DNA from 2 places in the Gordonia metallireducens genome. Region 2 is predicted to be linked to the other one. Evidence: riboswitches for the same ligand, from Rfam matches in the RefSeq annotation. Region 2 holds a riboswitch; the other holds the start of a gene.
The links. A riboswitch is a leader RNA that binds a small molecule or an ion and turns the genes downstream of it on or off. The one in region 2 is predicted to bind S-adenosylmethionine.

Region 1: another riboswitch for S-adenosylmethionine. It lies ahead of LQD00_RS02425 (aminotransferase class V-fold PLP-dependent enzyme); the one in region 2 lies ahead of LQD00_RS15525 (bifunctional o-acetylhomoserine/o-acetylserine sulfhydrylase).

Annotation. Positions count from the first base shown of each region.
Region 1 covers NZ_JAJQJP010000007.1:13,242-29,187, reverse strand. The annotation lists gene LQD00_RS02490 (DUF3180 domain-containing protein) at 1-1, opposite strand, end outside; gene folK (2-amino-4-hydroxy-6-hydroxymethyldihydropteridine diphosphokinase) at 1-525, opposite strand, end outside; gene folB (dihydroneopterin aldolase) at 522-893, opposite strand; gene folP (dihydropteroate synthase) at 886-1,794, opposite strand; gene folE (GTP cyclohydrolase I FolE) at 1,812-2,423, opposite strand; gene ftsH (ATP-dependent zinc metalloprotease FtsH) at 2,434-4,845, opposite strand; gene hpt (hypoxanthine phosphoribosyltransferase) at 5,028-5,591, opposite strand; gene LQD00_RS02455 (glycine zipper family protein) at 5,905-6,612, shown strand; gene tilS (tRNA lysidine(34) synthetase TilS) at 6,641-7,591, opposite strand; gene LQD00_RS02445 (zinc-dependent metalloprotease) at 7,570-8,664, opposite strand; gene dacB (D-alanyl-D-alanine carboxypeptidase/D-alanyl-D-alanine endopeptidase) at 8,661-9,980, opposite strand; gene LQD00_RS02435 (inorganic diphosphatase) at 10,285-10,797, shown strand; gene LQD00_RS02430 (hypothetical protein) at 10,964-11,416, opposite strand; gene LQD00_RS02425 (aminotransferase class V-fold PLP-dependent enzyme) at 11,413-12,762, opposite strand; SAM riboswitch class IV at 12,780-12,894, opposite strand; gene LQD00_RS02420 (isochorismate synthase) at 13,007-14,077, shown strand; gene LQD00_RS02415 (O-succinylhomoserine sulfhydrylase) at 14,159-15,409, opposite strand; gene LQD00_RS02410 (rhodanese-like domain-containing protein) at 15,373-15,786, opposite strand; gene LQD00_RS02405 (Rv0361 family membrane protein) at 15,786-15,946, opposite strand, start outside.
Region 2 covers NZ_JAJQJP010000037.1:34,072-50,017, forward strand. The annotation lists gene LQD00_RS15485 (error-prone DNA polymerase) at 1-1,249, shown strand, start outside; gene LQD00_RS15490 (DUF167 domain-containing protein) at 1,296-1,523, shown strand; gene LQD00_RS15495 (tRNA (cytidine(34)-2'-O)-methyltransferase) at 1,520-1,984, opposite strand; gene LQD00_RS15500 (serine/threonine dehydratase) at 2,040-2,978, opposite strand; gene LQD00_RS15505 (bifunctional methylenetetrahydrofolate dehydrogenase/methenyltetrahydrofolate cyclohydrolase) at 3,034-3,939, shown strand; gene LQD00_RS15510 (DUF3017 domain-containing protein) at 4,059-4,340, shown strand; gene LQD00_RS15515 (Hsp70 family protein) at 4,503-6,044, shown strand; gene metX (homoserine O-acetyltransferase MetX) at 6,084-7,238, opposite strand; gene LQD00_RS15525 (bifunctional o-acetylhomoserine/o-acetylserine sulfhydrylase) at 7,255-8,577, opposite strand; SAM riboswitch class IV at 8,641-8,762, opposite strand; gene LQD00_RS15530 (cutinase family protein) at 9,033-10,940, shown strand; gene LQD00_RS15535 (MFS transporter) at 11,030-12,304, shown strand; gene bfr (bacterioferritin) at 12,312-12,797, opposite strand; gene LQD00_RS15545 ((2Fe-2S)-binding protein) at 12,905-13,087, opposite strand; gene LQD00_RS15550 (exodeoxyribonuclease III) at 13,256-14,092, shown strand; gene trpS (tryptophan--tRNA ligase) at 14,141-15,175, shown strand; gene yhjD (inner membrane protein YhjD) at 15,224-15,946, shown strand, end outside.

The sequences.
Region 1 (15,946 bases), on a different contig from region 2:
TGACGCGCCACCCCCGGCCGGGCCGAGACGCTCGACGGCACGCACTGCGTCTCGTTCGTCGGCGTCGAGGGCATCGATCAGCTCACGCACCGGCCGCTCCCCTTCCATCGTCCACAGGGTGGCCTCCGGTTCGATCTCCAGCCACGGGATGAGGACGAAGGCACGCTGCGCCGCCCGCGGGTGCGGAAGCGTCAGCACCGGGTCGTCGTCGACGACGACGCGGCCGGACTCCGTCACCGAGATGACGTCGACGTCGAGAGTTCGCGGCCCCCAACGGACTTCACGGGTCCGGTCGGCGGCCTGCTCCAGTTCGTTGCCCCGGTCCAGCCATTCCCGTGCACTGAGCGGCCCGTCGACGATCAGGGTGATGTTGAGGAAGTCGTCCTGTTCGACCCCGCCCCAGGGCGGTGTGGCATACACCGCGGACACCGCGACGAGTTCGTCGGCGAAACCCTCGACCACCGACCGCAGATGCCCTAGCGAGTCCCCGACATTCGAGCCGGCCGAGATAACCGCGCGACTCATCGCATGCCCTTTCGGGAACGGCGGGTCACCACCGCGACGTCGTCGAAGGTCAGCGGGATCGGCGCCGACGGCTTGTGCACGGTGACCTCGCAGGCGGAGATGCGTTCGTCGGCCATGATCGTCTCCGCGACCTCCGCACCGACCGTCTCGATCAGGTTGCGCGGCTCGCCCCCGACGATCGCGGCGACCTGCTGGGCGAGTGCGCCGTAGTCGACGGTCTCGGCGAGGTCGTCGGTGTCGGCGGCGGCACGCAGATCGAGCCACAGGATGACGTCGATGAAGAAGTCCTGGCCGTCCTCGCGCTCGTGGTCGAAGACCCCGTGGTTGCCCCGAACCTTCAGTCCGCGTAGTTCGATCCGGTCAGCCATGTGACCCTCCTGCTCCGAACGTGGTGCGTGAGCCGCCCGCACGCCAGGCCTCGGCGACGGTCACGGCGTCGTAGGTGCTCGCCACATCGTGGACGCGGACGCCCCACGCGCCGGCCGCGGCGGTGAGCGCCGAGATCGACGCGGTCGCGATGTCGCGGCCGGCGGGCGGACGGTCGACGCCGTCGCGACCGAGAAGTGTGCCGAGGAAACGCTTGCGGGAGGCGCCCACGAGGACGGGGAAGCCCAGCCCGATGAAGGTCGGCAACGCATGCAGTAGCGCCCAGTTGTGTTCGGCGGTCTTGGCGAAGCCGAGTCCGGGATCGAGGATGAGCTGGTCCGGGTCGACGCCCGCGGATACCGCGGCATCGACCTGCGCGAGCAACTCGCCGCTCACCTCGGCGACCACGTCGCGGTAACCGCCGACATCGCCGATGCGGTGGGTGAACCGACGGTCCGTGCTCTCGCCCGCCGGCCGCCAGTGCATCAGGATCCACGGCAGTCCGGCGTCGGCGACCACGCGCGCCATGTCGGCGTCGGCACGACCGCCCGAGACGTCGTTGACGATCGAGGCACCGGCCTCGATCGCCGCGGCTGCGACGTCGGCACGCATGGTGTCGACGGAGACGACGACCCCCTGCGAGGCGAGGGCCGCGATGACCGGGGCGACGCGCTCGGCCTCGAGGTCGGGGGCGACGCGGATGGCACCCGGACGCGTCGACTCACCGCCGACGTCGATGAGGTCGGCGCCCTGCTCGATCAGCTGGAGTCCGTGTGCGACCGCCGCGTCGGTGTCGAGGTAGCGGCCGCCGTCGGAGAAGGAGTCGGCGGTGACGTTCAGGACGCCCATCACCAGGGTCCGGCGGTTCCCACCACCGGCCGGCACCGCGCTCGAGGGAGTCATCGGGGGATCGGCCGGGGTCACCGGGTGATCAGGTCGAGGGCTTCGCCGCGGGATACCGCACTGGTCTTGAAGATTCCACGGACGGCCGACGTCGTGGTGGTCGCCCCCGGCTTCCGGATGCCGCGCATCGCCATGCACAGGTGCTCGGCTTCGATGACGACGATGACGCCGCGGGGTTCGAGCTTGCGCATGATCGCATCGGCGATCTGGGTGGTCAGGCGTTCCTGGACCTGCGGGCGCTTGGCGTACAGGTCGACCAGCCGGGCCAGCTTCGACAGGCCGGTCACGCGGCCGGATTCCCCGGGGATGTAGCCGACGTGCGCGACACCGTGGAAGGACACCAGATGGTGCTCGCAGGTGGAGTACATCGGGATGTCCTTCACCAGCACGAGCTCGTCGTGGTCCTCGTCGAAGGTGGTGGCGAGAACCTCGTCGGGGTCGGTGTACAGCCCGGCGAACATCTCCCGGTAGGCGTTGGCCACGCGGGTGGGCGTCCGGAGCAGACCTTCACGGTCGGGGTCTTCGCCGACCGCCAGCAACAGCTCGCGGACCGCGGCCTCGGCACGTGCCTGATCGAACTCCGACCGGTGTCCGTTCACCACGGTGTCGCGCCCCTCGCTGATCGTCATGCGTCAAACCTTACGAGCTTCGCCCGTCATCACCCTCACCGGCACTGTCCGGCCGGGCATTCCCGTTGTCGCCGTGCCGGCCCCAGCCGTTGGTCCCGTTCGCGGCGGGACGATCGGTCGAGGGCTGCTCCGGCGGCCATCCCGGTGCCGACCAGTCGCGCGGCGCACCGTAATCCGGGCGGGTACCGCCCGTGTACGGACCACCGGGCGGCGGAGCCGACTGACCCGGGTTGGGGTATTGCGGATTCGGTTGAGCAGGAGCCGGGTTCTGGCCACCCGGGTACTGCTGGTGCTCCGGGTACTGGGGACTCGGGTATTGCGGGTTCGGGTACTGGGGAGTCGGATTCCCCGTCGGCGGAACCGGTCCGCCCTGTGCACCCGGTTCGGGATAGACCGGCGGGTAGTTCGGGACCTGACCCGGAACCTGCGAGCCGCCCGGGTAGCCCGCACCGACGGGTTCGGGGATCTTCGCCGCCTCCGGCGGGGGCCACGGCTCGCCGCGCTCGATGGCGAGCTCGCCCGGCGTCTTCACCGGCGGCTTGTCGCTCGGGGTTCGCTCGCCGAAGTCGTTGAACGCGGTGATCCGCGGACGCTTGACGACGTCGGAGAAGATCTTCTCCAGGTCCTTGCGGGTCAGCGTCTCCTTCTCGAGGAGCTGGGTCGCGAGCACGTCGAGGGTGTCGCGGTACTCGGTGAGGATGGCCCACGCCTCCGTGTGCGCCGCCTCGATGAGTCGACGGACCTCGTCGTCGATCTCGCTGGCGATCTCGGCCGAGTAGGCCGACTGGGCACCCATCGAACGACCCAGGAACGGATCGCCCTGGTCCTGGCCGTACCGCACGGCACCCAGCTTCGCGCTCATGCCGTATTCGGTGACCATCGCGCGGGCGATCTTGGTGGCCTGGTCGATGTCCGACGACGCCCCGGTGGTCGGCTCGTGGAAGACGAGTTCCTCGGCGGCGCGGCCACCCATGGCCATCACCAGACGCGCGATCATCTCCGACCGCGTCATCAGGTCCTTGTCCTGCTCGGGCACGGCGAGCGCGTGACCGCCGGTTCGTCCGCGGGCGAGGATCGTCACCTTGTAGATCGGGTCCAGATCGGGCATCGCCCACGCGGCCAGGGTGTGTCCGCCCTCGTGGTAGGCCACGACCTTGCGTTCGTGCTCGCTGATGATCCGGCTCTTGCGACGCGGTCCGCCGATGACACGGTCAACGGCTTCCTCGAGTGCTTCGCCGGTGATGGTCTGCTTGTTCTCACGCGCGGTGAGCAGGGCGGCCTCGTTGACGACGTTGGCCAGGTCGGCGCCGGACATGCCCGGTGTGCGCTTGGCGAGACCGTCGAGGTCGGCGCTGGAGTCGATCGGCTTGCCCTTGGCATGCACCTTGAGGATGGCGCGACGCCCGGCCATGTCGGGGTTGCCGACCGGGATCTGACGGTCGAAGCGCCCGGGACGCAGCAGTGCGGGGTCGAGGATGTCGGGCCGGTTGGTCGCGGCGATCAGGATGACGCCCGACCGGTCGCCGAAGCCGTCCATCTCGACGAGCAGCTGGTTCAGCGTCTGCTCGCGCTCGTCGTGGCCACCGCCGAGGCCCGCACCACGCTGGCGGCCGACGGCGTCGATCTCGTCGACGAAGATGATGCACGGACTGTTGTTCTTGGCCTGCTCGAACAGGTCTCGCACACGGGATGCACCGACACCGACGAACATCTCGACGAAGTCGGAGCCGGAGATGGTGAAGAACGGGACCCCGGCCTCACCGGCGACCGCACGCGCCAGCAGGGTCTTACCCGTTCCGGGCGGGCCGAACAGCAGCACGCCGCGCGGGATCTTCGCGCCCAGGGCCTGGTAGCGCGCCGGGTTCTGGAGGAAGTCCTTGATCTCGTAGAGCTCTTCGACGGCCTCGTCGGCGCCGGCGACATCGGCGAAGGTCGTCTTCGGCATGTCCTTGGAGAGCTGCTTGGCCTTTGACTTGCCGAAGCCCATGACGCCGCCGCGGCCACCGCCCTGCATGCGGCTCATCACGAAGAAGAACAGACCGAACAGCAGGATCATCGGCAGGACGAAGATGAGGATCTGCCAGAGCACCGACTGCTCGTTGACGTTCGTCGTGTACTTGGTGCCGGTCTCCTGGACCGCGTCGAAGATCTGTTCACCGGCCTGGGCCGGGTACTTGGTGCTGATCTTGTCCGCGTCGGCGTCGGCGACCTTGATCGGCGAGTTGAGCTCGATGCGCAGCTGCTGCTCGCGGTCGTCGATGCTGATGAACTTGGTGTTCTTCTTGTTCAGCTGCTCCAGCGCGACGGAGGTGTCGACGCCCCGGTACTCGCGGTCGGAGTCGCTCATCACGCTCCAGCCCCACAGGGCGAGCAGGACGAGCGCCAGGATGGCGAGGTTGCGGAAGACTGTCTTACGGTTCATGCCAGTTGGTGGGGGTTCGACCGGCGTGCGGGATCGAGTCCCGGCGCCCACTCCGTTCCCATGTCCTTCCCATCGACGTACACATTGAGGCTACCGGTCAACGATCACGCTGGTGAAACCGTTCCCGTTGCATGATCACCACCACGGCGCGCAGGTCATGGCGGGTTCGGAGGTCTCGCGGATCAGCTGCTGTAGACCGCGGGCTTGAGGCGCCCGATGTAGGGCAGGTCCCGGTAGCGCTCGGCGTAGTCGAGCCCGTAACCGACGACGAACTCGTTCGGGATGTCGAAGCCGACGTCGGCGACGCGCACCGGCGACCGGACGGCCTCGGGCTTGCGGAGCAGGGTGCAGACCTCGAGGCTGCGGGGCGAACGGGTGGCGAGGTTCTTCATCAGCCACGACAGGGTGAGGCCCGAGTCGATGATGTCCTCGACGATCAGGACGTCGCGGCCCTCGATGTCGCGGTCGAGGTCCTTGAGGATCCGCACGACGCCGGACGAGGAGGTAGACGAGCCGTAGCTCGACACCGCCATGAACTCCAGCTGGGACGGGATCGGGAGGGCGCGCGCGAAATCGGTCATGAACATGACCGCTCCCTTGAGCACTCCGATCAGGACCAGGTCGTCCTCGATGTCGGTGTACCGGGAGGCGACGGATCGGGCGAGTTCGACGGTGCGCTGCTTGATCTGTTCCTCGGTGATCAGAACAGCGTCGATGTCAGCGGCATAGGGGTCAGCGGACTGCACCTTTACAGCTTGTCATGTTTCGCGGGTCACATGGCCGACGGGTGGGACGGCGGTCGGAAATTACTCGCGAGTAGGGATTGGACCGTTTGGACGAATTTGCCATCGCAGTTGTTTGCATGTATAACAGTCAGATTACGAACTTTAACATCGGCCCCTTGTGAAACTTTTCTTCACAATTGTTATGCCGGGTTTGTGAATGTTGGTCGACCCGCAAGCAACGTGGGCATCAGGGGTATTTCGACCTGTGAATATGATCTACCTCAGTTCCCTATTCCCCCCTCGGGGAACTCCCCTTCATGGAAAGAATTCCTTCATGTCAACTGAACGACAGGACGGGGCCTTGTCGCGCAAATCCACGCGCACACTGGTCGCCGTTGCCATTTCCCTTGCCGCCGTGGTGATCACGGCACTCGCCGGCACCGCACAGGCTGCCCCCAAGCAGTTCGGACCGGCGACCTACGACGCGAACTGGAATCAGTCGTCGCTGACCCTCACCCTGCACAATGCCTCGGCCAGCACCGAGAACGGCACGCTGACCATCCGTGATTTCGGCGGCGCGGAAGTCTTCAGTATGCCTCTCGCATACCGCATGGAGGATCGCCAGTTCCCGATCGACGCGCGTCAGGCCGGCAACAAGGTGACGCTCATTCCGTCGCGTAACAACGCTCGTTCCGTGCAGGTCAACGCCGCCGAGGTCAACAGTCTGCGGCACCAGGTCGCAGCACCGACCACACGCCAGGAGCGGGACGATCAGGCGCTGACCCGCTTCCAGCAGCAGCTCAGTGCGGGCACGACGGTGTCGTCGCTGGTCGGCACCATTGTCGGCGCGATCGTCGGTGGTCTCATCGGCTGCATCGTCGGAATCACCGCTGCAATCGTCGGCTGCCTCGTCGGAGTCGCACCTGCAGCCGCGGTCGGCGGCATCGTCGGCCTCGCACTCGGTGGCGGTGGCACCCTGATCGGCGCCGGCCTCCAGTACTTCCAGACGATCAATTCGCCGTTCAAGGCACCCAAGAAGTAGGTCGCAGACCTTTTCCTGGCGGTCCGTCTCACCTCTCGGTGAGGCGGACCGTCAGCGTTTGACCACTACGTTCCACGACGGTCCGCACGCCCGGGTCCCCGCCGATCGCCACCTGCGCGCCCCCGTTCTCACCGACGAGCCGATCGACCGCGGCGATCACGCGATGCGTCGGCTCGGTGGCCCCGACGTCGAGCAGCCAGCGACGGATCACCCTGGTCCGCACCGCCCTCGGCACGTCCCGCAGCGGTTCGATCTCCAGTCCGTCGACAGTGTGGGCGCTCCCCCACACCGCCCCCGCCCAGGCGTCGAGGGCGTCGTTGTCGTCCTGGAGCGCCTCTGCGGTCCGGCCCAACGCGTCCACGACGCCGCCGCGGACCACATCGTCGAGCAACGGCAACACCTCCGCACGCAACCGCACCCGGGTGAACCGGGGATCGCGATTGTGCGGGTCGTGGTGCACGGCGAGCCCGAGTTCGGTGCACACGGCCAGCGTCTGCATCCGCCGTACACGCAGCAACGGCCGGCCCCACGGTGCCTTCCATGCGCGCATACCCGCGATGGATCGTGCCCCCGAGCCGCGTGCGAGTCCGAGAAGCACCGTCTCGGCCTGATCGTCGGCGGTGTGCGCGAGCAGCACGGGTCGGCCGCCCCGGGCGGCGTCGAGCGCGGCGTACCGCGCCTCGCGGGCCGCTGCTTCGAGACCGCCGCGAGTCCCGACCCTCACCTCGAGCACCCGGGCTTCGGCACCGAGTTCTCGTGCCGTGTCGGCGGCCCGCGCCGCGACCCCTGCGGAACCCTCCTGGAGACCGTGGTCGACGACCAGTGCGGTGACATCGAGTCCCGCGCGAACAGCCGTCGCCGTCAGTGCGAGCGAGTCCGCCCCGCCGGAGAGCCCGACGCAGACGGAGGCATGCGGGTCGTCGAGAACGGTGGTCGCGAAATCCGCGACCACCCGCGTCACAGCACGCGTCGAATCCATGCCTGCGGCGTGTCGATCTCGTCCGGAAGCGGCATCGTCTCGGGCGAGGTCCACACCGTGTTGAACCGCTCCATCCCGACGGTCTCGACCACCTCGTCGACGAAGGCCTTCCCGCGGACGTACTGCGCGATCTTGGCGTCCATGCCGATGAGCGCGCGGATGATGCGCTGCACCGGGTTCTGCGGTGCCTTGCGGCGCTTGTCGAAAGCGGTTCGGATACGGGCGACGGACGGGACGTGCGCCGGGCCGACGGCGTCCATCACGTGGTCGGCGTGACCCTCTAGCAGCGTGCCGAGGACCATCATCCGCTGGAAGGCGTCGAACTGCTCGGGGCTCTGCAACAGCTGCATCGCGCCGATGATGCCCTTCTCGCGGGGTTCGGAGCTCTTCAGCGCCTTGGTCATCCGCGTGACGATCTCGGTGGTCGACTCGCCGGTCTCGGAGGTGAGCACGGCGACGTTGTCCTGCATGTAGTCGCGCAGCCACGGGTTGGCCGAGAACTGCACGCGGTGCGTGACCTCGTGCAGGCACACCCACAGACGGAAGTCCGACGGCACGACCTTGAGCTGGCGTTCGACGTTGATGATGTTGGGTGTCACGACCATCAGCACGCCGGGTTCACCGGTTTCCGGGTCGGGCGTGAACGGATCGTACTGGCCGAGGATGGCCGTGGAGAGGAAGGCGAGCAGACCGCCGGCCTGCACCCCGCCGAACTTGGCGGCGAGGCCGGACGAGGCCATCTCGAGACCGGCCTCTGATCCCAGCATCGATCGCATCGAGACGGAGGCCGCGTCGATCCACCCCGACCGGTCGAGGATTCGGGTCGTCGGGATGCGGAGTCCGTCGGCGAGACCGGTGACCTCGCGGACCGGTGCCTCCGCACGCGTCGCCGCGTCGGCGAGCTCGGCCTGCGCGGCCTCATAGGTGTACGCCGTGGTCTTGGGACCGGGTCGGACGAGCCGTTTGGCGGTCGACGCGGCGAGCGGCCAGTCGATCTGCGACCCGATGCTCAGGCGGGTGTCATCTCCCGCCGGTTCGACCGCGGCCTTGCTGTCGGTTCCTGACATGCTCATCGGCACCCGCACTCTCTGAGTTGACCCACCACGGCGTCCAGGGCGGGTCTCGCGTCCGCCGGCGAGGTGCCGCCGGACATGAGGGCGAACGACAGCACGCGGCCATCGATCGTTTGGACTATGCCCGTCAACGAACTGACGCCGGTGAGTGTTCCGGTCTTCGCGCGCACCCATCCGGCACCGGGTGTGGTGGCGACCGGGAATCGGTCGGCGAGGGTGCCCGTACCGGCGGCGATCGGCAGCCCGTCGAGCATCGGTCGCAGCTTGGGATTCGAGGGTCCGCTGGCGGCGGTCATCACCGCGTCGAGCAGCGCAGGCGTCGTGCGATTGGCGTAGGAGATGCCCGAGGCGTCGGCCAGCGTGGTGCCCTTCCACTGGTCGGGGAAGGTGGTCGACAGGACCTGCTCGATCGCGTCGACGCCGGCGGCGAGGGTCGCGGGGCCGCCGCGATGCATCGACAGTTCGACCGACAGCGTCTCGGCGAGCACGTTGTCGCTGTAGCGGAGCATGTCGTTGACCCGGGTCACCAGCGGCGCGGACTCGACCTTCGCCACGACGCGGTCGCCGGCGGGTGCGGACGCCTCGGTCACCGGCGCGTCGACGCCGAGCGCTGCGGCCAGTGCCTCACCGGCCATGATCCCGGGCGTCGCGGACCGCGGTGAGTACTCGTCGAGCGGTTCGAGGCGGGCGCCGTCGACCATCAGCGACTCGATCGGCGCGATGTCACCGCCCTGGATGTCCCGGCGGTCCCAGGTTCGGTCCATTGTCGGGCCGGAGAAGGCACTAAGGTCCACCGCCACCGAGGTGACCGGGATGCCGGCCTGTTTGATCTGCTCGGCGAGGTCGGCGATGCGGGCGGGTTCGCTGTAGAAGGTGTCGGCATCGGCGGGCTGCGCCGTCAGGGTCGGATCGCCGGCGCCCTTGAGGATCACCTGTCCGTTCGACCCGGCGACGACCGTCGTCGTCAGGCGCGCGTCGTGCGGCATGGCCTCGAGGAAGGCCGCGGCCGAGAGCACCTTGTCGTTCGACGCCGGGATGCGCGGACGGGCGGGGTTGCGCGACCACAGGACCTCGCCGGTCAGCGAGTCCGAGATCATGCCGCTCAGGACGCCGAGCGCCGGATTCCGCAGTGCGGGACCGATCGCCCGGGACACCCCGGCGGGGGTCGGGGCCGGAGCGGTTGCGGCGACCGGGTCGATCTGTGGGTCGAGGGAGATCGCGGCGGGCTGTGGCGGGATACCCGGCGGCAGCTCGGCGTCCTTGTCCAGGCGGAGCGCCACGACCACGGCTGCGGTCGACACCAGCGCGAGGACCACGACGGCGGCGATCGTCCACCAGAGGAGTCTGCGACTACGGGGTCTGCCATCACGACCTGCGGGTCTGGTGGTTGCGCCCACGAAGCCTCCGGATCTCTCGCACTGCCCTTACCGATTCTGCACGGACCGACCGATACGCCACTGACCGAAATGTCGGATATGCACGACCCGGGGTCCGAAACACCCGCGAACTGCGGGGGTACGAAGTCCGAGGTCGTCGAACTAACAGTATCGTTGTTGCGACGCGCGGCCATCTGGGCCGTCCGGCGATCACACCCCCGATCCGCAACTGCCAGGAGGAACAGTGGAATTCGATGTGACCATCGAGATCCCCAAAGGTGGCCGAAACAAGTACGAGGTCGACCACGAGACGGGAAAGGTCTACCTCGACCGCTACCTGTACACCTCGATGGGCTACCCGGCCGACTACGGCTACATCGACGGCACACTCGGTGAGGACGGCGACCCGCTCGACGCGATGGTCCTGCTGCCCGAGTCGGTCTTCCCCGGCATCATCGTGCGCGCCCGCATCGTCGGCATGTACACCATGACCGATGAGGCCGGCGGCGACGACAAGCTGCTGTGCGTGCCCGCCGGTGACGTGCGTTGGGACCACATCAAGGACATCTCCGACGTGTCGGAGTACGAGCTGGGCCCGATCTCGCACTTCTTCGAGCACTACAAGGATCTCGAGCCCGGCAAGGAGGTCCAGCCCGGCGGTTGGGTCGGCCGCGAAGCTGCCGAGAAGGTCGCCCAGGAGGCCATCGACCGCCTCGCCGCTCACCCGCACGACGCCAACGAGCCCTCGCGCGGCTGACGCCACCCGAGCAGTCATTCACGACCGCCGACGACACACGCTGTCGTCGGCGGTTCGTGTTTTCCCGGGTGGAAAGCGGAATCGCCACCTCCGGCCACGATCGCCGGGTCCAGATGGCGATCGTGAGCCGGAAGCGGCGATCGTGCGTTCGGTCTGACCTGAACCGCTAGGCGACCCGGTGCCGCACGTCGGTGAAGACCGGGAGCACTTGCTCGCGGATCCGACTGTCGGTCGCCGAACCGTCGACCGGGACCAGGATCACCGCGTCGGCGACCTCGGCGGCGTAGATGTCGCGGAGCAGCGTGATCAGGCCGTGGGTCGTGCCGACGTAGCGGATGGTCTCCGCGTTGTCGGCGGCGCCTCCGGCCTGTGCGACGGCGGCGCGTGCGGACGCCGCGTGCGGCGCGATGGCCACCTCGACCTCGAGGGCGACGACGAAGTTCGCCTGGTCGTGGGTGCCGGCCCGCAGCAGCGAGCGCGCCCGCTGGGCGTCGCGCAGGGTCTCGCGGCGCACGACGATCGGGAAGGTCTGGGCGACCGCATCTCCCGCGATGGCGACCCGGAAGCCGGGGCGGCCGATGGTGGCGGCGTTGCGCGGAGTGTCGAGTTGGACGGTCATGCGGGGTACCCCTCGTCGAGTTCTGGTCGGGTGGTGGTCGTGGTGGCGCCGAGCGCGCCGAGTGCGTCGAGCAGGCGGTCGATGTCGTCGGAGGTGGTGCCCGCACCGAAGCTCGCGCGGACGGCACCTTCGGGATGACCGAGTCGCTTGAGCAGCGGGTGGGCGCAGAACTTGCCGTCCCGCACACCGATTCCGTGCTCGCTGCTCAGGTATTCGGCCACAGCCCGCGGCGCGAGGCCGTCGACGGTGAAGCCGGCGATGCCGACGCGGTCGGTCGAGTCGGAGAAGATCTGCAGCGGACGCACGCCGTCGATGCGGGCGAGACCGGCGTCGAGCCGTTCACAGAGCCGGAGTTCGTGGAGGCCGATGGCCTCGGGGCCCAGCTCGGCCAGTGCGGTGCACGCCTCGGCGATCGACACGGCGCCGAGCACGTTCGGCGAGCCGGCCTCGTGGCGGGCAGCGCCGGTGTGCCAGGTGGTCCCGGCCGAGCTCTCCTCACCGTCCAGCTCGACGTCGGCGGTCGCTCCCCCGCCGGCGAGGTACGGGTCGGCGGCGTCGAACCAGTCGGACCGTCCGATCAGGACGCCGGCACCGAACGGCGCGTACGCCTTGTGACCGGAGAAGGCCAGATAGTCGATGCCGTGGCTGACGATCGAGATGGGGCGGTGCGCGACGAGCTGCGCCGCGTCGACCAGGATGCGAGCCCCGTGACGGTGGGCGATCGAGGCCAGCCTGCCGATCGGGAGGACCTCGCCGGTGACGTTCGACGCGGCGGTCACCGCGAGCAGCGACGCCGGCTTCGAGGCGAGTTCGGCCTCGATCGCGACGAGGGTGTCCTCGATCGTGTCGCAGGCGGTCACCACGCGAGCCCGGTTCCGGCCGTCCTTGGGTGCGCACCACGGCAGCAGGTTGGCGTGGTGCTCGATGTCGAGGACCACGACGTCGCCGGGCGTGATGTGGGCGGCGAGGTTGATCGCGTCGGTGGTGTTGCGGGTGAAGACGACGGTGTCGTCGACGCGGCCGCGGACGAACTCGCGCACGGTCTCGCGGGCGGCCTCGTAGCGACGGGTGGTGACCTGCGAGAGGTGACCTGCACCGCGGTGCACGCTCGCATACTCGCCGAGGGCACCGGCGACCTGTGCGGCAACCGACGCCAGCGCCGGGGCGCTCGCCGCGTAGTCGAGATTGGCGTAGCCGACGCTGTGTCCGGCGGCGACGGGAACCTGGGCATCCGCACCGACGACCGGTGCGAGCGCGGGGATGAAGGGCGCCCGGTCCGGGGTCGCGGAAACTGCGACACGGGTCGGGCGAACGGTGGTGACGGGTGCCGAGAGCACAGCAGTCATGACAAGAACTCCTCGAGAATCCACACTTGCCGCATTCGGGTTCGAGCGCAGCCAGGTCGTCACCCGGAGCACCCCACCGTGGAGGAGGGTTGCCGACCAGCGAGCCGGGGCTTGTCACTGGCACTCATGACCTGCGACAAGACTCGCGGATCCCGGAGAAGGGTGTCAATTTAGATTCACCGTGATTCATAGTTAGGACAGGCTTACCTGTACCCTGGCTGTCGTGTCATCGAGTGAGGTCTTCGTGTTGTCGCGTCCGCACGGCACCGTGCGCGGCGAAGGGGTGGTCCGGTCGTTCACCGACGTCGACGAGGCGTCCGCAGCGCTGCGTGCGGGCGAGGTCGCGTCGCTGACCGGCGCGATCCCCTTCGATGTGCGCGACCCGGCGGCCCTGGTCGCCCCCGCACGACTCCGGACCGGCGAAGCACCGCTGCCCGGGACCGGCCCGCTGTCACGACGCGCGATCTCGACCGTGCTCCACCCCGACGCCGACGAGCACCGCGAACGCGTCGCGCACGCGGTCAAGCGCATCGTCGCGGGTGACGTCGGAAAGGTGGTGCTCGCGCGTAGCATCGACCTCGTGCTCGACGAGCAGGTCCGGCCGGACGAGTTCATCGACGCCCTGGCCGGCGGCAACGCCGGCCACAACGCCTTCGGTGTGGACGTCGGCGCCGCAACGGGTTCGGGAACGTGGTTGGTCGGCGCGAGTCCCGAGGTTCTGCTCCGCAAGTCGGGTTCGACGGTGACCTGTCACCCGTACGCGGGTTCGGCCGCGCGGTCCGCCGACCCTGCCGTCGACCGTGCCACCGCCGACGAATTGCTCGCTTCGGCAAAGGATCTCGCGGAGCACGCCTTCGTCGTCGACCACCTGCGTGAACGCCTGGGACTTCTCTGCGATGACATCGACGCACCCTCGACGCCGAAGCTCGAGTCGACCGGCGAGGTCTGGCATCTGGCCACCCCGATCCGCGCGACGCTCCGCGACCCGGCGACCACCGCCCTCGACCTCGCGCTACTCCTCGGCCCCACCCCCGCGGTGTGCGGAACCCCGAGCGACGTTGCCGCACAGATCATCCGCGATGTCGAGGGCGACCGCGGTTTCTACGCCGGCGCGGTCGGCTGGTGCGATGCCGCCGGCGACGGCGAATGGATGGTGACCATCCGCTGCGCCGAACTCGCCGCCGATGGTCGGAGCCTGCGCACCTGGGCGGGCGGCGGCATCGTCGAACACTCCGATCCTCAGGCAGAACTGGACGAGACCGCGTTCAAACTACGGACCGTGCTGAACGCACTGGGGATCGCGGAGCTGCCGTAGCGCTGCGCAAACCCACCACTTTTCGGCAAACCCAGCACCCCGAGGGGTGGTGATTCTGCCGAAAAGTGGTGGGTTTACGCGTCAGCCGAGCGCCTGATCCAGATCCGCGAGCAGGTCGTCGATGCCCTCGAGACCAACCGAGAGGCGGACGACCGAGTCGCTGAGGCCGATCGCGGCGCGACCCTCGGGCCCCATCGCGCGGTGCGTGGTGGTGGCCGGGTGGGTGATCAGCGACTTGGAGTCGCCGAGGTTGTTGGAGATGTCGATGACCTTCAGCGCGTTGAGGACCTCGAAGGCGCGCTTCTTGCCGTCGATGCCGTCGTGGTCGTTGAGCTCGAAGGTCACCACGGTGCCGCCACCGGACATCTGGCTCTTGGCCAATTCGAACTGCGGATGCGACTGCAGGAACGGGTATTTCACCCAGCGGACGCGGGGGTCGGCTTCCAGGAACTCCGCGATGCGCAGGGCCGAGGACACCGAGGCGTCGACGCGCAGGCGCAGCGTCTCGAGGCCCTTGACCAGCGTCCAGGCGTTGAACGGGCTCAACGCCGGACCGGTGTGGCGCATCAGCTGCTGCACCGGGCCGTCGATGTACTCCTTGGTGCCGAGGACGGCACCGCCCATGACGCGACCCTGGCCGTCGATGTGCTTGGTGCCGGAGTAGACGATGACGTCGGCGCCGAGATCCAGGCCGCGCTGCAGCAGCGGGGTGGCGAAGACGTTGTCCAGCACCACCTTCGCGCCCGCGGCGTGCGCCAGCTCGGACACCTTGACGACGTCGACGAGGGTCTGCATCGGGTTGGACGGGGTCTCGAAGAAGACCGCCGTGGTGGGCTTGGACAGCGCCCGCTCCCACTGTTCGAGGTCTTCGCCGTCGACGAACTCGGTCTCGACGCCCCAGCGCGGCAGGATCTCGTTGCAGACCACGAAGCACGAGCCGAACAGGCTGCGGGCGGCGACGAGCCGGTCGCCGGCCTTGAGCAGCGCACCGAGCGCCACGAACACCGCGGCCATACCGCTGGCGGTTGCGAAGCAGGCCTCGGCACCTTCGAGCTGCCGCAGTCGCTCCTGGAACATGTGGACCGTCGGGTTGCCGTAGCGGGAGTAGACGAATCGCTGGTCCTCGCCGGTGAAGGCACGCTCGGCGGCCTCGGCGGAGTCGTAGACGTATCCGCTGGTCAGGTACAGCGCCTCGGCGGTCTCGTAGAAGCCGGAGCGGGCGAGGCCACCGCGCACCGCGATGGTGTCGGGCGAAAGACCTTCCGGCAGTTCATAACCCACGGACAGCTCAGGACTCACGATTGCCTCCACGGCAGGTTTTCGGCGCGCCATCCCGACGCACCTCGATGATCGTTCTCGTCGAGGGCACCCTCGAACCCGTCGACCACGTTGTAGGCCTTGCCGATCCCGTCGGCGGTCGCCGCCTCGGCCGCACCGATCGATCGGTGCCCGGAGCGGCAGAGGAAGATGACCTCGTGGTCATCGGTGACCCCGGCGCTGCGCAGCTGCTCGACGAACTGCTCGTTTCGACGGCCCTCGGGGAACGTCGTCCACTCGGCGAAGATCGTGCGCTTGCCCAGTATCTCGAGGTCGGGGACGCCGACGAAGGACCATTCGGCCTGCGTCCGACAGTCGACGAGGACCGCGTCGGGGTTGTTCTCGAGCTTCTCCCACGCTTCCCGCGGGGTCAGGTCGCCGGCATAGGTCATCAGGAGCACACCTTCCATTCGCCGTTCTCGCGCACCACGGTCGTATCCACGACCTTCTTGTCATCGGGAGTGTTCTTATAGTGCCAATGGACCTTCGCGGTCGCCCGGCCACCGTCGACCACCAGGTCGGTGATCTCGGGGATCTCGATGGGGCCGTTCG
Region 2 (15,946 bases):
CATCCAGGGTGGTTCGGTGCATCCCTTCATCAAGCGACGCAACGGAGACGAGCCGGTCACCGTCGAACACCCGTCGATGCACAAGGCCCTCGAGCGGACGCTGGGGGTGCCGCTGTTCCAGGAACAGTTGATGCAGCTGGCCGTCGACGTCGCGGGCTTCGACGCCTCCGAGGCCGACCAGCTGCGTCGGGCGATGGGCTCCAAACGGTCGCCGGAGAAGATGGAACGCCTGCGCAAACGCTTCTATGCCGGGATGGAAGAGCTCCACGGCATCACCGGGGACGCCGCCGACCGTATCTTCGAGAAGATGGCCGCCTTCGCCAACTTCGGCTTCCCGGAGAGCCATTCGCAGAGTTTCGCCTCGCTGGTCTTCTACTCGTCGTGGTTCAAGCTGCATCACCCGGCCGCGTTCTGCGCGGCGCTGCTACGGGCTCAGCCGATGGGTTTCTACTCGCCGCAGACGCTGGTCGCCGACGCCCGCCGGCACGGGGTGGCGGTCCATCGCCCCGACATCAACGCCTCCCTCGCGCACGCAACCCTGGAGAACGAGGGCCTCGACGTGCGTCTGGGGCTCGACGAGGTGCGCGGGGTCGGGGAGGAGGTGGCCCAGCGGATCGTCGACCGGCGCGCCGACGGACCGTACACCGACATCACCGACGTCTCCCGCCGGGCAGCGTTGAGCGCCAAGGAACTCGAGGGTCTCGCCGGGGCAGGGGCCTTCGACGGTTTCGGTCTCAGCAGGCGCCAGGCGCTCTGGGAGGCCGGGGCGGCCGCGACCGTTCGCGACGACCAGCTGGAACTCCGCTCGTCGGGTGCCACGCCGACGCTGCCCGGGCTGTCCGACATCGAACTGGCGGCCACCGACGCCTGGGCCACCGGCATCACCCCGAAGTCGTATCCGACGCAATTCCTGCGCCCTCGGCTCGACGCGATGGGGGTGGTGGCCGCGGACCGGTTGCTGTCGGTGCCCGACGGCGCGCGCGTACTGATCGGCGGGGCGGTGACACACCGCCAACGACCTGCGACGGCGTCAGGGGTGACCTTCATCAACCTCGAGGACGAGACCGGGATGGTCAACGTGGTGTGTTCCGTCGGCCTGTGGGCGCGGTACCGTGTACTGGCACAGACCGCACCGGCGTTGCTGGTGCGCGGTCGGGTACAGAATGCTGAAGGCGCCGTGACCGTTGTCGCAGATCGTTTGCAGCGCATGGATCTTCGGGTGGGAACCAGATCCAGGGACTGGCAGTGACCCGTCGGGGTCTGCCGGAGTGACAAACTACGAATCGGGGAAATCGATGTCGCAGCAGGTCGTGGTGACCGTCAAGCCGAAGAGCAGCAAGGGTCCGCTGGTGGAGGCCGGACCCGACGGAGCCCTCACCATCTACGTTCGCGAACCCGCCACCGAGGGTCGTGCCAACAAGGCGGTCGCCGAGCTGCTCGCCTCACATCTCGGCGTACCCAAGAGCAAGGTCGCGCTCATCGGCGGGGCCACCGCCCGCACCAAGCGGTACCGCGTCGACTAGACGGCGCCGACGAAGCCGTTCTGCCGCCACGCCTCGTAGACGACGATGCTCGCCGCGTTGGCGAGGTTGTGGGATCGACGGCCGGCGAGCATCGGGATGCGCACCCGGTCGGTGACCTCGGGTTCGGCGAGCACTTCGTCGGGCAGACCGGTGGGTTCCGGACCGAACAGCAGCACGTCGCCGGGCCGGTAGTCGACGTCGGTGTGGTAGCGCTCCGCGTGTGCGGTGAACGCGAACACCCGCTCGGGCTTCAGTGTGGTCCACGCCGTCACCAGGTTGGGATGCACGGTCACGGTGGCCATCTCGTGATAGTCCAACCCCGCCCGCTTGACCTGGGCGTCGGACATCGAGAACCCCAACGGTTCGATGAGGTGCAGTTCGCACCCGGTGTTGGCGGCCAGCCGGATCGCGTTTCCGGTGTTCGGCGGGATGCAGGGTTGATAGAACATGATCCGGAACATGATGTGCTCAGCGTAGTCGCCGGGCTCGGCGCCGATGACAGCGCGCGGAACTCCGCTACAGGTCGAAGCCGGTGTTCGCCCCGCACAGCACGATGCACAGCGTCGAATCCGGTTCCGGGCGAACCGCTCCGGTGGTCACCGCGGCGACGGCGGCGGCGGTGCCGTGTTCGACGAGGATGCGGTGAGAGTCCCACAGCATCCGCCGTGCGTCGATGAGCTGGGCGTCGGTCACCAGCACGCTGTCGACGTCGGGGCGCTGCGCGGCGGTCTCCCAGCAGATGTCGCCGACGCGGGTGGCGCCGAGGGAATCGGCGGCGACGCTCTCGAGTTCGACCGGGACCGGTGATCCCGCCGCCCGTGCCTGGTGGAGACAGGACGCCCCGAGGGGTTCGACACCCACGAGGCGGTCACCGGGACGCAGGGTCGCCGCGAGACCGGCCAGCAGGCCGCCACCGCCGACGCAGACCACGGTGGTAAGCGGATCGGGGACGTCCTCGGTCATCTCGAGACCGATCGTGCCCGCGCCCGCGACGATGTCGGGCAGATCGTATGCGTGCAGTGGGAGCGCACCGGTGGTTGCGGCGAGTTCGCCTGCGGCGTCGGCGGCGTCCTGATAGCGCAGTCCGACGAGATGGACCTGCGCGCCCAGGGTGCGCAACGTCTGGACCTTGACCTCGGGTGCGGTCTCGGGGATCACGACCGTGCACGGCACGCCGGCGATCCGTGCGGCCCACGCCGCGCCGATCGCCGCGTTGCCTCCGGATGCGACGAGAACGCCGGCGTCGGTCAGCGCTCCCCGGGCGCGTGCATGCAGCGTCGCCGACAGGCTGCCCCGCACCTTGAAACAGCCGCCGAGCTGGAGGTATTCGAGTTTGAACACGACGTCCCGGGGGCCGTCGACGGTCTCGATGACAGTGCGCAGTGTCGGTGTCCGTCGCAGGAGAGGGGAGATGGTTGCCGCAGCGAGGTCGACGTCGGCCCGTGTTGCTCTCACGGCTCTGACAGTAGTGGCTCACATCGCAGTCGTCGTGGATGGAAGAATGTCGGGCGTGACCGCGATACGACTGGACGGCAAGACCACGCGCGACGAGATCTTCGCAGATCTCACCGAACGGGTGAACACACTGCGCGAGGCGGGCATCACCCCCGGTCTGGGCACAGTGCTCGTCGGCGACGACCCGGGCTCGCATTCCTATGTGAAGGGCAAGCACTCGGACTGCGCCCGCATCGGGGTCGCCTCCATCCGCAAGGATCTGCTGGCCGACGCCACCACCGAGCAGCTCAACGCGGCGATCGACGAACTGAACGCCGACCCGGCCTGCACCGGGTACATCGTGCAGCTGCCACTGCCCAAGCACCTCGACGAGAACGCGGCGCTCGAGCGGATCGATCCGCTCAAGGACGCCGACGGACTGCACCCGATCAACCTCGGTCGCCTGGTCCTGGGCAAGGAGTCGACACTCCCGTGCACGCCGCGCGGCGTCATCCATCTCCTCCGTCGCTACGACATCCCGATCGCCGGTGCCCGCGTCACCGTCGTGGGGCGCGGCGTCACCATCGGCCGGCCGATCGGCCTGCTGCTGACACGGCGTAGCGAGAACGCCACCGTCACCCTCTGCCACACCGGCACCGCCGATCTCCGGTCCGAGGTCGAGCGCGCCGACATCGTCGTCGCGGCCGCCGGCGTGCCGCATCTGATCACCAAGGACATGGTGAAGCCGGGTGCCGCGGTCATCGACGTGGGCGTCAGCCGGACCGACGCCGGCCTGGTCGGCGACGTCCATCCCGACGTGTGGGAGGTCGCCGGACACGTCTCGCCGAACCCCGGCGGGGTCGGACCCCTCACGCGCGCCTTCCTGCTCGTCAACGTCGTCGAACGGGCCGAGCAGCAACTCGCCGCCCAGCAGGCCGCCACCGAAGCCGTCGCCGGCGTTGAGGGCGGCGGCACGGCGTGAGTCCGGACGAGCCGCGGGTCGGTCCGGCCGGGGCGGATCTGCCCTCGTCGGATCCGAATCGGTTGCGTCCGCCGGCCCCTGGTGACGGACATCACGACACCGCACCCGGGCCCGAGCCGGTGCAGGGGGTGCGCGCGGTTCTCGTCCAGATCCCGTACCTGCTGGTCATGCTGGGTGTCCTGGCAGCAGCGCTGCTCGTGATGTTCGATCGCTGGCGCCGAGGATCCTTCGTGTTCGGCACGGCGCTTCTCGTCGGAGCACTGCTCCGTGCGTTCATCCCGGCGTCCCAGGCGGGATTACTGCAGGTCAGAGGGAAATTGTTTGACGTCTCCGTGATGGCGACGGTCGGCGGTGTGATGCTCTGGCTCGCCACGTCGATCGACTCTTTGGGCACGGATTGATTACAATAGATACCTGAGCGTGACCTTCAGACCGAGTGGTCGCGCCTGACCAGGCAATTCTCTCTGCCGAGCACTGAGTACGACGCTGGGGCAGACGCACCGACCGCTGGAGTACGTATCACTGCAACACCGACCGATGACCATGTGAATGAAGTGACGTCGATGGGCGTGTCGGCAGGTGCCGGCATGATCCACTACGTCCTGCTGACGCGTGACGATCTCGGCCGCAGCGTGGTGGATTCCCGCGTCATCGACGTCGACCCCACCGACGGTCTCGACGGCGCGGGTCGCGTCAACGCCGGCATCGACGTCATGCTCGGCGCCGCCCGCGAGGCCGACGCCCGGGTGGGCCCGATCGGCGTGGCCGCCCGTACCGCCGCCCAACGGCGCCATCTGCGATCGCGGGGGAGCGGCCCCCGACGCCAGATCCGTCTGGTCGCCGAGGACGAGGCCGTGGTCGCCTGCCTCGCCGACACCGGCGAGATCGATCGTTTCTCCACCGCCGTCGTTGTCGACTGCGGCGACACCGGTATGTCGATCTACACCGTTGATCCGAGCAGTCGCCGGATCACCGGGCTCGAACGCTCGACGGTCCTCAGCGGACGCCGCCTCGACCGGGCCATCGCCGCGAACCTCACCGCCGACAACCCATCGCTGGGAGAGGCCGCCCGCACGCGCGCCGGACGCAGCGAACTGCTCAGCGCCTGCCGGACTGCGAAAGAAGAGATCGCCTACGGACATTCGGGCGCCGGATCAGACGGCCCCTCGGTGGCACTCCCCGGTGGTGCGGGACGGGTCGCGCTGACCGAGTCCCATGTGGCGAACGCGGTGGCACCGATGGTCCGCGAGGCACGCGAGGTGTTCGACCGGTACGTCGCCGAGGCGTCCGCCCGTGGCGTCATCCCGGAGGCGGTGGTCTTCGTCGGCGGTCTGGCCAATCTGCCCGCGGTCCGCGACATGGCCCGCGGCCACGACCTCGACACGGTGTGCCCGTCGACCCCGGAGTTGGTCGCGGCGACCGGAGCGGCTCTTCTGGCCGGCGAAACCTATTCGGGCACAACCCGGCTCGCCTTCATCGGTGGGCAGCGGCAGCGCGAGTGGTTATCGGCCACGCCGCTTGCGGCCGCGGGCGCGATCATCGCCGCGGTCCTGATCACCTTCTACGCGGTCAGCTCGTCGTTCGCCGACCGCGAGGTCCCCGAGCCGTCGTCGACGGTCGGTAGCGTCCCCGCCGTCGCCACGTCGAGCGAGAAGAGTTCGACGCCGGTGCCGACGACCCAGGCCCCGGTGACGCAGGTTCCGGATCAGCCGGTCGAGCAGACCCATGAGCAGCCCGTCCAGCCGGTGCAGCCGGAGGAGCCGCCGGCGTGGAACGAACAGCCGGGCTGGGCCACCACCGAGTTGCCGCCGACCGAGCCGTCGACCGGGACGACCAGCACGCGCACGCTGTCGCCGTTCCCGTGGCCGACGCTGCCGTTCGTGCCGGGCTCGACGCCGCCCCCGATCCCGCCGACCCTGCTGCCCAAGGAGGTCCGGCCGCGGAACACCACGCCGGCTCCGCCGCCGCTCACCCAGCCGACGCCGAACAAGTCGGCACCCAGTCAGTCGTCGGGGGCATCGCCCAGCGAAGAGACACCGCAATCCGGAGCCGTTCGGACGGCACCGCCGGCGTCGTCGAGCACCCCGGTTCCCGCTCCGCGCTGAGCGCAGGCGGCCGGTTTCCGAACCCGGGAGGGCTGGGGGTCAGGCGTCGCGGCGTGCGAGCTCGACCGTGCGCTTGAGCAGGTCGCTGATGGCGTCGAACTCGGTGAGGAAGCCGTCGTGTCCGGTGTCGGATCGCACGACCTGCAGGCCGCCGACGCAGTTGCCCAGTTCTTCGGCGAGCTCGGCCTGTAACCGCAACGGGTACAGGCGATCCGAGTCGATTCCGCCGACGATGACCGGGACCTTGCACTCGTTGAGCGCCTTCTTGATGCCGCCGCGGTTGCGGCCGACGTCGTGATGGTTGAGGACCTCGGTGAGCACTACGTAGCTGCCCGGGTCGAAGCGCTGCATCAGCTTCGACGCCTGATGTTCGAGGTAGCTCTGCACGGCGTAACGACCGCCGAGTAGCGGCTGCTCGTCGCCCTGCGGTTTGTTCTCGAACCGCTCGTCGAGCTCGGGTTCGCTGCGGTAGGACAGGTGTGCGATCTGGCGGGCGATGCCCATGCCGGTCAGCGGTGTCTGTCCGGTTCCGTGGTAGTTGCCGCCGTGCCAGGCCGGGTCGGACTTGATGGCGGCGATCTGTGTGGTCTGGATGCCGATCTGGTCGGCAGTGGCGCGGGCGCCGACGGCCAGCACCAGTGCGCTGCGGACGCGATCGGGGTACTCGATGGCCCACTCGAGCGCGCGGGCGCCACCCATCGACCCGCCGAGAACTGCTCCGACGCTGCGGATTCCGAGGCGGTCGAGGAGTGCGACCTCGGCGCGGACCTGGTCGAGCACGGTGATCTGCGGGAAGCGTGAACCCCACGGTTGACCGTCGGAGGCGAGGGAGCCGGGACCGGTCGATCCCTTGCACCCACCGAGCACGTTGGCCGAGATGACACACCACTCGTCGGTGTCGATCGCCTGGCCCGGGCCGATGAGGCCGTCCCACCAGCCGGGCGTCTCGTGCTCGGCGTCGGCGGGACCGGTGACGTGGGAGTCGCCGGTGAGGGCGTGCAGGGTGAGGATGACGTTGTCGCGGGACGGCGACAACGTCCCCCAGCGCTGGAACGCCAGGGTGACGTTGTCGATCCGTTCACCGCTGTCGAGAGGCAGCGAGCCGATGCTCATGCCGACGAGCTTCCCGTCCGGGACCGACTCCCAGTCGGGCTGATCAGACGCTTGCGCGTTCAGGTCGATACTCACCGACAAAACTGCCTCACCTGTCCTATTTGGCGGCTGCGAAGCCCTGTTCGAGGTCCGCCAGGATGTCGTCGATTCCCTCGATACCCACGGCCAGGCGCACCAGGCCCGGGGTGACACCTGCGGCGAGCTGCTCCTCCGGGGTCAGCTGGCTGTGGGTGGTCGAGGCCGGATGGATGACCAGCGAACGGACGTCGCCGATGTTGGCCACATGGCTGTGCAGGGTCAGGGCGTCGACGAACTTCTTGCCCGCGTCCACACCGCCGGTGATCTCGAAGGCGATGATCGCACCCTGGCCCTTGGGGGCGAGTTCCTGGCCGCGCTGGTACCACGGCGAGGACTCGAGGCCGGCGTAGGCGACGGACTCGACCTGGGCGTGACCCTCCAGGAACTTCGCGACCTTCTGCGCGTTCGAGACATGGCGCTCGATGCGCAGGCTCAGGGTCTCGAGGCCCTGGGCGAGCAGGAAGGCGTTGAACGGGGCGATCGCCGCACCGGTGTCGCGCAGCCACTGGACGCGGGCCTTCAGCGCGTAGGCCGGAGCGCCGAGGTCGGCGAAGACCGCACCGTGGTAGCTGGGGTCCGGGGTGGTGAAACCGGGGAACAGGTCCTTGCCGTCGCGCTGCACGCGCCAGTCGAAGGTGCCGCCGTCGACGATCACGCCGCCGATCGCGGTGCCGTGGCCGCCGATGTACTTGGTGGCCGAGTGGACGACGACGTCGGCGCCGTGGGCCAGCGGGTTGATCAGGTACGGGGTGGCGACGGTGTTGTCGATGATCAGCGGCAGGCCGTTGCGGTGTGCGACCTCCGAGATGCCCTTGATGTCGAGGATCTCGTTGTTGGGGTTGGAGATCGACTCGCCGTACAGCGCCCGGGTGTTGTCCTTGATGGCGGCCTGCCACGACGCGGGATCCTCGGGATCCTCGACGAAGCTCACCTCGACGCCCAGCTTCGGCAGGGTGTAGTGGAAGAGGTTGTAGGTGCCGCCGTACAGACGCGGGCTCGACACCACGTGACCGCCGGTCTCGACGATGTTCAGGATCGCGTAGGTCTCGGCGGCCTGACCCGAAGCGACGAGCAGAGCCGCGACGCCACCCTCCAGGGCCGCGATCCGCTGCTCGACCGCATCCTGGGTCGGGTTCATGATGCGGGTGTAGATGTTGCCCGGCTCCGCGAGACCGAAGAGGTTCGCCGCATGCTGCGTGTCGTTGAAGACGTAAGAGGTGGTCTGGTAGATCGGCAGCGCCCGGGCGTTGGTGGCTGCATCGGCAGCCTGGCCCACATGGACCTGCTTGGTCTCGAAGCTCCAGTTGTCGGCTGGATTGGTGCCTTCGTTGGCATCAGACATGACTGTTGATCACTTTCTACGGTCGGCAGGGCCAAACTCGACCCTGTTGGGGTCCGACCTTCGGACCCGCGCTTGCCGGGGCTTCGCTTCCGCGATCCCACAACCCGGTCATCACCCGGAGCACCCCACCGCGGTTGGAGGGTTGCCGATCAGCTAGCCGGGGCTTGTCGCTGATACTCATGACCTGGCGACAAGGATATAACACGGATGTGAGTGCCAGAGAACCCTCCCGGTCACGCCGAATCGAAGTCCTCGTTAGCCATCCAAAACGTGTAGTGGGTGTGTCCTCCGAGCGGGTGAAATCTCCGGATGTGCAGCGTGAATCACCTGTTCGGGATCGTTAGCAACTCTCAGCGTCCTGTCAGGTTCGCTTTCTCCCCTTAGAGTTCCGCTCACCCGGTGAAGACGCCTCTTCATCCCTGAAGCGTGTCCGGGAGTGGTGAGGAGTGGGCCTCGTGAGGGCAATGGAGCATCTCAGGTCGCGTCGGACGTCGTTTCTGATCGCAACCGCGACCGGTGTGGCGGTGGCCGCGTCCTTCGGTTTGGTCGGCGGTGCCCCGGAGGCGAAGGCGGACTCGTGCGGTGCGGGCGCGGTCGTCATCGTGGGCGGGACCAACGATCCGGAGGGCCAGCACCTCGTCGGCGTGAAACAGCGCTACACCGGGCTCGGACCCGACAACAACCTCGATCCGAACTCCCCGTACGCCGGTGAGGGTGCCTACAAGGTCATCTACGCGGACTATCCGACGACTCTGTGGCCCCTGGGTGCGACGGGCTATGACTCGAGCGTCGCGCAGGGGACCGCAGCGACCAAGTCGGCGATCGCCGGCTACCAGTCGCAGTGTCAGGGCAAGCCCGTCGTCGTGGCCGGATACTCGCAGGGCGCCCGCGTCGCCGGCGACGTGCTGTCGCAGATCGGGAACGGCACGGCCGGCGAGGTCGCCGCGATCGACGAGACAGGCGAACCGATTCTCGACGACGAGGGCAACCCGGTCATGGTGACCATCGACCCGGATGTGATCAGCGGCGAGCTGTACTCCGATCCCCGACGCGCCGGCGACAAGACCGGGCGAGGTATCGAGCTGTCGCTGATCGGTGTGATCCCCGGTCTGACGATGTCGGGCCCGCGCGGCGCCAACGGTGCGGACGCGGGATTCGGAACGGTGTCGGATCGGGTGGTGTCGGTGTGCATCGACGGCGACCCCATCTGCGACCTACCGGACCCGCTGTACGACCCCATCGGTGCGATCGACGGCATCCTCGGATATCAGACGAAGCACTTCCTCTACCCGTGGGCGATGTATCGCGACCCCGCGTCGCAGTGGGATACGCGGCCGGTCTCGTGCAGCGGCACGGGGACCGCGACCGGGACGGTCTGCATGGTCGGGGCGAAGTCGGCGTTCGCGGAGCTGGTCCAGGGCTGGGCGAACGACATCGGGTACACGGGCGAGATCGGCGATTTCCTGTCCGGCCGTCCGACGATCGGCCTGCCGCTCGGCATCACCCTGGCCAATCTGCAGCCCGTCGTCCGGCTGGTCCAGGGCTTCCTGCCCCCGCTGCCGCAACTCGGTTACGGCGCCTACCTGCCCGATCTCTTCGTCTTCGAGGACATCCTGCAGGGCATCGTCAGTCTGTCCCCGGCACGACTCATGCGTGGTGTGACTGCTCTGGCCGACAGCGTGCGAAGCATCGTGCTGTTGCCGGTGAATTTCGTGCGCTACTGGGCGGGCGCGATCGTCGGACCGACGATCACCTCGCAGCCGAACACCCTCGCAGTGCTCGCAGACGACGATGACTCCGCGTCGGTGGCGCTGGCCCGGTTCGTCGCCACCGTCGACGATGATCCCGAGACCACTGCTCCCGAGGTCGAAGCGCCGGACAGCGGTACCGGTTCGCCTGCGGTCACCGAGGTGGCCGGCGGCCTGTCGAACAGCGACTCCTCGACGGGCGGGGACACCTCGGCGCCGGCCGTCGACCACGACAACAGCCCGGCCGGCGGTGGGGACGACACTGACGCGTCGACCGGCGGGACCGATCCGGGCGTCACGCGGTCGGAGACCGACTCGTCGGCCGGGCCGTCGTCGGATGATGGCGCCTCGGGTGCGGGTGGTCCCGACGGCGACACCGGTGATGCCGGCAGCACCGACTCGGGGACCTCGGACTCGGGTGGTTCGGACTCGAGCGGTTCCGGCAGTGGTTCCGGCTCGGGCTCCGGAGGTTCGGACTCGAACAGTTCCGGCGGCGACAGCGGGACCGGAGGCTCGAAGTCGGGTTCCGGTGGCAGCGGCTCGGATTCCAGTGGCTCCGGCGACACCGGTGGCGGTTCGGACAGCTCCTCCGGTGGTGACTCCGGCTCGGAATAGGCGCTGCGTAACGACTCGTCGTTCGCTGTGTGAACGAACTCACCGACCCCAGGGGAATGCAGGTGGCGGAGGGCCGGTTGGCATGAGGCGTGCCTGAAGCCCCCACGACGACCGCCGGTGCACCGGACGACCTCGCCATCGATGTGCTCGACAACTCGACGTCGGACGTCGAACAGCGCCCCTCCTCGAGGATCTCGAGCCGTGCCCGCAGGCTGACCATCCTGGCGCTCGCCCTCGGCGGTTTCGGGATCGGTACCACCGAGTTCGTCGCGATGGGTCTGCTGCCGAACATCGCCGGTTCACTCGGCGTCTCCGAACCCACCGCCGGTCACGTCATCTCCGCCTACGCCCTCGGTGTGGTGGTCGGCGCTCCGCTGATCGCCGCACTCACGGCACGGATGTCGCGGCGGGTGCTGCTGATCTCCTTGATGGTGGCGTTCACCGTCGGAAACCTCGCCACCGTCCTGGCGCCGTCGTACGGGCTGCTTCTCGTGGCGCGATTCGTCGCCGGTCTCCCGCACGGCGCGTACTTCGGCGTCGCGGCGCTCGTCGCCGCGCACATGGCCGGTCCGCGGAATCGGGCCAAGGCGGTCGGGCAGGTGATGCTCGGTCTGTCGGTCGCGAACGTCGTCGGCGTACCGGCTGCGGCCTGGCTGGGGGAGACGTTCGGTTGGCGCACCGCTTTCGCGATCGTCGTCGTCATCGGCGTCGCGACCGTCGTCTCGCTGGTCCGTGTGCTGCCGAGCCTGTCCGGCATGACGATCACCGACCCGCTGACCGAACTCGGCGCGCTCCGGCGATCGCAGGTGTGGTTCACCCTGGTGATCGGGGTCGTCGGCTTCGGCGGGATGTTCGCCTTCTACACCTACCTGAACTCGGCCCTCACCTCGGTGACGGGGCTGCCGGTCTCGGTCGTCCCGATCGCCTTGATGCTGTACGGGCTGGGCATGGTGACCGGCAACTTCGTCGGCGGCTGGGCGGCCGACCGCAACGTCTCGACCGCGATCCTCGCCGGACTGTCCACCAGTGCGGTGACGCTAGCCGCCTTCGCCGTACTCGCCGAGAATGCCTGGGCGGCACTCATACTCACGTACCTCGTCGCGCTGACCGGAACGACCATGATTCCCGCGCTGCAGACACGTCTGATGGACGTCGCCGCCGACGCCCAGACGTTGGCCGCCGCCCTCAATCACTCGGCGCTCAACATCGCCAACGCCGCAGGTGCGTTCCTCGGCGGCGTGGTGGTCGGTGCCGGGTGGGGATTCCTGTCGCCGGCGGTGATCGGCGCGGCCCTGGCCATCGCCGGCATCGCGGTCGCGGTCGTCGCGTTCGTGACCGCGCGGCGGCGCCCGGTACTCGCCTGAGAGGGCGTCAGCCGTTGGTCGGCGGCGTCGCGATCGTCTTCGACAGGTAGAGCGGTTCGCCGAGCTTGTTGATCAGCTCGAGCTGCGTCTCGAGGTAGTCGATGTGCTCTTCTTCGTCGGCGAGGATCTTCTCGAGGAGGTTCGCGCTGGTGATGTCACCCTTCTCGCGGCACATCGCGATGCCCGGGCGCAGGCGCTCGACGACCTCGACCTCGATCGCCATGTCCGATTCGAACTGTTCGCGGATGGACTGACCGATCCGCAGCGGCAGTAGACGCTGGTAGTTGGGTAGCGCCTCGAGGAAGAGGATGCGGTCGGTGAGGATCTCCGCGTGCGTCATCTCCTCGATCGACTCGGCGCGGGTCTTGGCCGCGATCTCCGTGAGACCCCAGCTCTCCTGCATCTTCGCGTGGAGGAAGTACTGATTGATCGCGGTCAGCTCGCTCGTGAGCTGCTCGTTGAGAAGAGCAATGACCTCGTCGTCGCCACGCATATGACAGCCTCCCGTTAGCCGAACACTTGTAGTGATGAAGCTAACACGGCAAAACGCCCCGCGCGCGTACTCGCGCGAGGTTGTTGCTGGAGTTGTCGGATGTCAGATCATGCAGCGCTTGTCGCGGTGGCCAGCCTTTCACTCAGGATGCTGTCGAGCTTCTCCAGACAGGTTCCGCAGCCCTCGCCCGCGCCGCAGCGGTCGCTGATGTCGTCGACGGTGTAAGCACCGGCATCGCAGTGCTCATGAACCTCGTCGACGGTGACCGCGCGGCAAATACAAACGAACATCTCGGGACCTAACCTCGTGCTGGATTAGGAAATGCTTACATACCTCTTCCGGGGTGCGCAAGGGTTGCCTTACCTCTTTTTCGTCTCATTCCGAGACGTTGTGTAGCCGTCTTCGAAGCAGTGCAGCGGGCGTCGGCGTGTCGGACCGCATCCGTAGGATGTGGCCCCGTGCCACTCTCCATCTCCACGGTCAACGTCAACGGAATCCGCGCGGCGGTCAAGCATCGTTCCGAGACCAACCGCGGCTTTCTGCCCTGGTTGGAGGACTCGTCGCTGGACGTCGTACTGCTGCAGGAGGTGCGGGCGAGCGAGAGTCTCGCCCGCGACGCCCTGGCGCCTGCGCTCGACGCCGGCTGGCATCTCACGATGAGCGAGTCGTCGGTCAAGGGGCACGCCGGTGTCGGCGTGCTGACCCGCACCGAGCCGGCCGCGGTCCGGTTCGGCTTCGGGAGTGCGGAATTCGACGACCTCGGCCGCTACCTCGAGGTCGACCTCGACTCCGACCTCGGGCCGGTGACCGCGGCCAGTCTGTACCTGCCGAAGGGCGCGGCGCGCACCGACGCCGAGAAGGACATCGCCAAGTACGAGGAGAAGGTGCGGTTCCTCGACGAGTTCGGCGCCCACCTCGGCCGGCTCGTCCGCAGCGGAAGCCACGTCGTCGTCGGTGGCGACTGGAACATCGCCCACGCCGAGGCGGACATCAAGAACTGGAAGGGCAACCTGAAGAGCCCGGGCTTCCTGCCGCATGAGCGCGCGTGGGTGGGTGGCCTCTTGGAAGCCGGCTGGCACGACGTCACCCGCGAGCTGTATCCCGGCGAGAGCGGCCCGTACTCGTGGTGGTCGTGGCGCGGCAAGGCCTTCGACAACGACTCCGGCTGGCGGATCGACTACCAGCTCACCAACCGCTCCCTCGCCGAACGTGCGGTGAAGGCGACGGTCGATAGGGCGGCTGCATACGACCTGCGCTGGTCCGATCACGCGCCGGTAACCGTCGTCTACGAGTGAGGCGGGCACCGGCGGAAAAGGGCTTTGCGGGTCTGCGAAAATGGACCAATGAGTTCTGACGTACCCGCATCCGGCGCCGCCCGCCCCCGCGTGCTGTCGGGAATCCAGCCCACCAGCGATTCCTTCCACCTCGGCAACTATCTGGGTGCGGTTCGACAGTGGGTGGCCCTGCAGGACGATTTCGAGGCGTTCTACTTCATCCCGGACATGCATGCCATCACGGCGTCGTTCGATCCGAAGACCCTCGCCGATCGCACGCGGCTGTCGGTCGCGCAGTTGTTGGCCGTCGGCGTCGATCCCGAGCGCTCCACGATCTATGTCCAGTCGCACATCCCGGAGATCGCCGAGCTGACCTGGGTGCTGTCGTGCATCACCGGTTTCGGTGAGGCGAGCCGGATGACGCAGTTCAAGGACAAGTCGGCCAAGCAGGGCGTAGACGCCGCCGGCGTCGGCCTGTTCACCTATCCGATCCTGATGGCCGCGGACATCCTCGCGTTCCAGGTGGATCAGGTGCCGGTGGGTGAGGACCAGCGTCAGCACCTCGAACTCACCCGCGATCTCGCGCAGCGGTTCAACTCGCGGTTCGGCAAGGTCCTCAAGGTTCCCCAGGCGTACATCGTCAAGGAGTTCGCCAAGATCTACGACCTCCAGAACCCGACCGCGAAGATGAGCAAATCGGCCGAGACCGACAAGGGCCTCATCAATCTGCTCGACGAGCCGAAGAAGTCTGCCAAGAAGATACGTTCGGCGGTGACCGACACCGAGACCGAGATCCGCTTCGACCCGGAGAACAAGCCCGGTGTCAGCAACCTGCTGACCATTCAGTCGGCGTTGAGCGGTACCCCGGTGGACGTTCTCGTCGACAAGTACCAGGGCAAGGGGTACGGCGATCTGAAGGTCGAGACCGCCGACATCCTCGCGGAGTTCGTCACCCCGCTGCGCGGCCGCGTCACCGAGTACATGGAGGATCCCGCTCAGCTCGACGTGATCCTCGCGCGTGGCGCGGAGCGCGCCCGGTCGGTGGCCTCGGCGACGCTGGAGTCGGTCTATGACAAGGTGGGTTTCCTGTCACCGAGGCGCTGACACGGTCGTGAGTCCGGCGCCCTCGGCAACACGACGAGGAGGCGTGCGGTGAGTTCGGTGGTCGATTCGGGGAAGTCGCTTGCAACGCGGGCGAAGTCGATCTACGAGGACCGGCGCGAACGCTGGCCGTGGCTCGACCACCTCCTCCGAACCGTCGAGCGCTACAACGACCGTCGAGGCAACCTGTACGCCGCGAGCATCAGCTTCAACGGCATCCTCGCGCTCGTCCCGATCATCATGGTCGCGTTCGCGGTCGCCGGCTTCGTGCTGGCCCGGCAGCCGGAGATGTTGCAGACCATCCAGGACGCCGTCGTGGAGAAGATGCCGGGGCAGCTGGGCGACCAGGTCTCCGACATCATCACCTCGGCCATCGATTCCCGCACCACGGTCGGTGTCGTCGGTCTTCTCGGTGCGGCGTTCACCGGCATCGGCTGGATCTCCGGCGTCCGCGCCGGCATGACCGAGATGTGGGGCGGCCGCGTTCAACGCAACGCGGTCATGTCGAAGGTGTGGGACCTCGTGACTTTCGCCGGCCTCGGCGTGGCCTTCGCCGTGACAATGGCGATCACCGCGCTGGGCAACTCGGGTCTCACGCAGACGGTCCTGGGGTGGGTGGCTCTCGATGACGCGTCGTGGGCGCCGATCCTCGTCCGCGCGGTGTCGATCGCCGTGTCGATCCTCGCCACCTGGGCGTTGTTCACCTTCATCATGGCCCGACTCCCGTTGGTGCAGTTGCCCTTCCGCAACACCCTCAAGGCCGGTCTGATCACC